2 regions of the Pectobacterium actinidiae genome follow, and region 1 is predicted to be linked to the other one. Evidence: predicted binding sites of a transcription regulator. Region 1 holds the regulator's gene; the other holds the start of a gene.
The links. The regulator sigma-54, encoded in region 1, starts transcription at its own class of promoters, with help from an activator protein. The targets are predictions, from matches to a motif close to GTTGGCACANNTTTCGCTNT.
Positions count from the first base shown of each region.

Region 2: a site for sigma-54 is predicted at 1,309-1,328, ahead of glnK (P-II family nitrogen regulator). Genes of this name have one in related genera too.

Region 1 is NZ_JRMH01000001.1:46,172-49,314, reverse strand. It holds gene lptA (lipopolysaccharide ABC transporter substrate-binding protein LptA) at 1-391, shown strand, start outside; gene lptB (LPS export ABC transporter ATP-binding protein) at 395-1,120, shown strand; gene rpoN (RNA polymerase factor sigma-54) at 1,170-2,603, shown strand; gene hpf (ribosome hibernation promoting factor) at 2,627-2,914, shown strand; gene ptsN (PTS IIA-like nitrogen regulatory protein PtsN) at 3,011-3,143, shown strand, end outside.
Region 2 is NZ_JRMH01000001.1:1,040,999-1,044,141, forward strand. It holds gene KKH3_RS04315 (SmdB family multidrug efflux ABC transporter permease/ATP-binding protein) at 1-1,054, shown strand, start outside; gene glnK (P-II family nitrogen regulator) at 1,415-1,753, shown strand; gene amtB (ammonium transporter AmtB) at 1,793-3,079, shown strand.

The DNA.
Region 1 (3,143 bases):
CGTGAAGCAAGGAACGATTGAAGTGAAAGCCGACAAGGTCGTCGTGACGCGTCCACAGGGCACGCAAGGCAGTGAAGTCGTGGAAGGTTACGGCAACCCCGTGACGTTCTACCAGATGCAGGACAACGGCAAGCCAGTAAAAGGTCACGCGCAGAAAATCCGCTACGAGCTGGCCAAAGACTTTCTGGTGTTGACAGGGGATGCCTATCTGGAACAGCAGGACAGCAATGTCAAAGGCGATCGCATCACCTATCTGGTGAAACAGCAGCAGATGGAAGCGACCAGCGACAAAGGAAAACGCGTGACGACGGTGTTGGTCCCTTCTCAGCTTCAGGAGAAAGAGACCCAGCCTTCTCGTTCTCAGCAACCGCAACCACGGGTCACTGAATAAGTTATGGCAACATTAACCGCAGAAAATCTAGCCAAGGCGTACAAAGGCCGTAAGGTCGTGGAAAACGTCAGCCTCACCGTTAATTCTGGTGAAATCGTCGGCCTGCTGGGGCCGAACGGTGCTGGCAAAACGACAACGTTCTACATGGTGGTGGGCATCGTCCCGCGTGATGAAGGACGCATCGTCATTGACGATGATGACATCAGCCTGCTTCCTTTGCACGAACGTGCGCTGCGCGGTATCGGCTATCTGCCGCAGGAAGCCTCTATCTTCCGTCGCTTAAGCGTTTATGACAATCTGATGGCGGTGTTACAGATCCGTAAAGATCTCACGACCGAACAGCAGGAAGATCGTGCCAATGAGCTAATGGAAGAATTCCATATTATTCATTTGCGCGATAGTCTGGGACAATCGCTGTCCGGCGGAGAAAGACGCCGCGTAGAGATTGCGCGTGCGCTGGCAGCGAATCCGAAGTTCATTCTGCTGGATGAACCGTTTGCGGGCGTAGACCCGATCTCCGTACTGGATATTAAAAAAATCATTGAGCATCTGCGTGACAGCGGGCTTGGCGTGTTGATTACCGATCATAACGTCCGCGAAACGCTTGATGTGTGTGAACGAGCCTATATCGTGAGTCAGGGCAACCTGATCGCCCACGGTTCACCGACCGATATTCTGGCCGATGAACAGGTGAAACGCGTCTATCTGGGCGAAGGCTTCCGACTCTGATAGGGTAATATTTTCTCTTTGCAGCACTTATGGGACGTTAGCGCGATTTATGAAGCAAGGTTTGCAACTCAGGCTTAGCCAGCAACTGGCCATGACTCCACAGCTCCAACAGGCTATCCGCCTGTTGCAACTGTCCACGCTTGAATTGCAACAGGAGATTCAACTGGCGCTGGAAAGCAATCCGTTGCTCGAACAAACGGATCAGCACGACGAAATCGAGTCATTTGAAAAGGCAGACAGCGATTCACTGGATACCGGTGAAGCCCTTGAGCAAAGGGACATGCCTGAAGAACTGCCGCTCGATGCTACCTGGGATGAAATTTACTCCGCAGGCACACCGTCGGGCACGGGCACCGACTACCGCGATGAAGAGCTGCCAATTTATCAAGGCGAAACCACGCAAACGCTTCAGGATTACCTGATGTGGCAGGTGGAGCTGACACCGTTTTCAGACACCGATGCGGCCATTGCGACCTCTATCGTCGATGCCGTGGACAACACTGGCTACCTGACCGTGCCGCTGGAAGACATTCTTGACAGTATCGGTGACGACGACGTAACGCTGGAAGAAGTTGAAGCCGTACTCAAACGCGTGCAGCGCTTCGATCCTATTGGCGTCGCGGCCCGCGACCTGCGTGATTGTCTGCTGGTGCAACTTTCCCAGTTCGCCGACGACACGCCACGTCTGGCCGAAGCACGCCTGATCGTCAGCGATCATCTCGATCTGTTAGCCAACCATGATTTCCGCAGCCTGATCCGTATCACACGCCTGAAAGAAGAGGTGCTGAAAGAAGCACTGGCGTTGATTCAATCACTCGATCCCCGTCCGGGGCAATCGATCAACACGGGCGAATCTGAATACGTCATCCCTGATGTGCTGGTACGTAAAGTTCAGGGAATCTGGTCCGTTGAACTCAACACCGACAGCGTTCCCCGCTTGCAGATTAATCAGCAATACGCGGCGCTGGGCAATAGCGCGCGCAACGACAGCGACGGACAATTTATCCGCAGCAATCTGCAAGAAGCGCGCTGGCTCATCAAAAGTCTGGAAAGTCGCAATGACACGCTGCTAAAGGTAACCCGCTGTATCGTCGAACAGCAGCAGGATTTCTTCGAGCAGGGTGAAGAATTCATGAAGCCCATGGTACTGGCAGACATCGCGCAGGCAGTGGATATGCATGAATCCACCATCTCACGCGTGACGACACAGAAGTTCCTGCACAGCCCGCGCGGCATTTTTGAGCTAAAATATTTCTTCTCCAGCCACGTTAATACCGATAGCGGCGGAGAAGCGTCGTCAACGGCAATCCGCGCGTTGGTGAAGAAGCTTATTGCAGCGGAAAACCCCGTGAAGCCACTGAGCGATAGCAAGCTGACGGCGCTGCTCTCCGATCAGGGCATCATCGTGGCACGTCGAACCGTGGCAAAATACAGAGAGTCTTTATCTATCCCACCATCAAATCAGCGTAAACAACTGGTTTGATCTCAACAGAGAAGGAAGACGCTATGCAGCTCAACATTACCGGACACCACATCGATATCACTGAACCACTGCGTGATTTTGTGAACGGCAAGTTTGCCAAATTAGAGCAGTATTTTGACCGGATTAATCAGGTCAATGTGGTATTGAGAGTGGAAAAAGTTCAGCAAATTGCCGAGGCCACGCTTCACGTTAATGGCGGTGAGCTGCATGCAACCTCAGAAGCGGAAGATATGTACGCGGCGATAGATTTATTGATTGATAAGCTGGCGAGACAGCTCAATAAGCATAAAGATAAACTCAAGCAGCACTAATTTTCTCCTTTGCCGTTTGGCAAAGGAACAAACTCGGCCCATCCATCGGGTGGGTCGGGATCACCAGAAGTGAAAGCGTTGTTAAGTGAAAATAAAATGAACCACGATCCCGTATTGCAACTCAGCACCGTATTACGTCCTGAGTGCACCCGAAGCACCGTCCACTGCCAAAGTAAGAAACGGGCATTGGAAATTATCAGCGAGCTGGCCGCCAAGCAGCTCAATATTC
Region 2 (3,143 bases), 990 kb from region 1:
GATGGCCTTGCGTCTGGAAGGTTTCCTGCTGCGGCCGCTGCTGAGCCTGTTTGCTGCGATGGTACTGTGCGGTCTATTGATCCAATTCGGTTTTAGCTCGATCGGAGCGGTTGGCGTTGGGGTCTTATACGCCTTTATCAACTATTTAGGCCGTCTGAATGAACCGCTGATTGAGCTGACAACTCAACAATCCATGTTACAGCAGGCCGTTGTTGCCGGTGAACGTATCTTTGAGTTGATGGATGGCGCAAAACAGGGGTACGGCGATGATGATCGTCCGCTTGCTTCGGGGCGCGTCGATATTGACGATGTTTCTTTCTCATACGGTACAGAAAAACGCGTGCTACAGAATATCTCGCTGACGATCCCGGATCGCGGGTTCGTCGCGCTGGTCGGGCATACCGGTAGTGGGAAAAGTACGCTAGCCAGTTTGCTTATGGGGTATTACGCGCCAGATGAGGGCGAGATTCGGCTCGATGGCCGTCCGCTATCGACGCTCTCTCATGCGGTTTTGCGCCAAAATGTGGCAATGGTGCAACAGGATCCGGTTGTGTTGGCGGAATCCATGTTTGTGAATGTGACGCTGGGGCGTGATATCAGCGAGGGGGACGTCTGGCGCGTGCTGGAAGTGGTTCAACTTGCTGAACTGGTTCGGGCTTTCCCTGAAGGATTGCATACGCGCATTGGTGAGCAGGGAAATAACCTGTCTACCGGACAAAAACAGCTGTTGGCGATTGCGCGGGTGCTGGTGCAAACGCCTAAGATCCTGATTCTTGATGAAGCGACTGCGAATATTGACTCAGGTACGGAGCAGGCGGTACAGAAGGCGCTGCGCATTATCAGGGAACAAACGACCTTGATTATTATCGCCCATCGGCTCTCCACTATCGTTGAGGCCGACACGATTATGGTGCTCCATCATGGGCAAACCGTTGAGCGGGGAACGCATGAGCAGTTGCTGCAACAGCAGGGTCGCTATTATCAAATGTATCAGTTGCAACTCGCGGGAGAGGATCTTGCTGCTACCAGTACTGAATCTTGCCCTGCGCACTGAGACTTACCTGAGGTAGTATCCAGGTCTGCACCGCCTTGTGTGGTGCAGACTGACAGTCTATTCATGGCTTCGCACCATCAATAAGCATCGTGATTCTGGTTTTCGCCCGAGTTGCACTGAAAATACTCTTCATGCACTTATTTGGTGCAATTCTTGCCCGAATTTTCCTACATTCCTTTCCCATACTGTTTTCTTTTTGCCCTGTCTTATCGTTAATAGCGTCCTCTTTCCTGATTTATGCCAGATAAATCATTTATGGCACACCCTTTGCTTTAATCATGACGTAGACCTACTTCATAGAGCATGTAATCGAACAAGTGACGGGCGAAAGCCTGAACGTAATGGCTAGGGGGAAGATAAATGAAACTGGTTACTGTGGTGATAAAACCATTCAAGCTGGAAGATGTACGTGAAGCGTTATCTTCTGTCGGCATCCAGGGACTCACCGTCACTGAGGTGAAAGGATTTGGTCGTCAGAAAGGACATGCGGAGCTATATCGTGGCGCGGAATACAGCGTTAATTTTTTACCCAAGGTGAAAATTGATATCGCCATTGCAGACGATCAACTGGATGAAGTGATCGACGTCATCAGCAAAGCCGCGTACACCGGAAAAATTGGTGATGGCAAAATTTTTGTTGCCGAGTTGCAAAGGGTTATCCGTATTCGTACGGGTGAAACTGACGAAGCCGCACTTTAAAAACACCTAGCGTAGATACGTAAATAGGGATGGATGAAAATGAAAAAACGACTCTCTTCATTAGGTCTCGGTGTGGCGGCATTACTCCCGTCCTGGGCAATGGCTGCGACACCGACGATTGATAAAGCGGATAACGCTTTTATTATGATTTGTACCGCACTGGTACTCTTTATGACTATACCGGGCATTGCATTGTTTTACGGCGGCCTGATCCGTTCTAAGAACGTTCTGTCTATGATGACGCAGGTGAGCGTAACGTTCGCGATGGTTTGTATCCTGTGGGTCGTTTACGGATATAGCCTGGCCTTCAGTGAAGGTAACGCCTTCTTCGGTGGCTTCAGCACGTTTATGCTGAAAGGCATCGGGATTGAGTCCATCAGCGGCACCTACTATCAATTTGTACATGTGGCCTATCAGGCTTCATTTGCCTGCATCACCGTCGCACTGATTGTCGGTGCGATTGCTGAGCGTATTCGTTTCTCTGCTGTGCTGATCTTCGTTGCGCTGTGGCTGACGTTCTCCTACCTGCCGATGACGCACATGGTATGGGGCGGTGGTTATTTGGCTCTGGATGGTGCGCTGGACTTCGCGGGCGGTACAGTGGTTCACATCAACGCCGCAGTTGCTGGGTTGGTGGGGGCTTACCTGCTGGGCAAACGTGCTGGTTTTGGCAAAGAAGCCTTCAAACCGCATAACCTGCCGATGGTATTTATCGGTACGGCGATCCTGTACATCGGCTGGTTTGGTTTCAATGCCGGTTCTGCGGGGGCTGCGAACGGTGTCGCCGCTCTGGCTTTCCTGAATACGGTTGTCGCCACGGCTGCTGCGATTCTGGCATGGGTTGGCGGTGAGTGGATGGTGCGCGGCAAACCTTCTCTGCTGGGCGCGTGCTCTGGTTGTATCGCCGGCCTGGTAGCAATCACGCCAGCGGCGGGTACGGTTGGTGTGGGTGGCGCACTGATAATCGGTCTGGCTGGCGGTATTGCAGGCCTGTGGGGCGTAACGGTACTGAAAAGATGGCTGCGTGTCGATGACCCATGTGATGTGTTCGGTGTTCACGGCGTGTGCGGTATCGTCGGCTGTATCCTGACTGGCGTATTCTCTTCGGCTTCGCTGGGTGGTACTGGCTATGCAGAAGGCGTGACGATGGCGCATCAGGTTTGGGTTCAGTTGTTCAGCGTCATTGTTTGTCTGGTGTGGTCGGGCGTGGTGGCATTCGTTGCCTTCAAAGTGGCGGATATGATTGTCGGCCTGCGTGTACCTGAAGATCAAGAACGCGAAGGTTTGGACGTCAACAGCCATGGCGAGAGCGCTTACAACCAATAAGCGCGCTAAAATTAGTCAGTGAGATGGCTTAATACAAGTAGACAGGCGTGGGATTGACTCCACG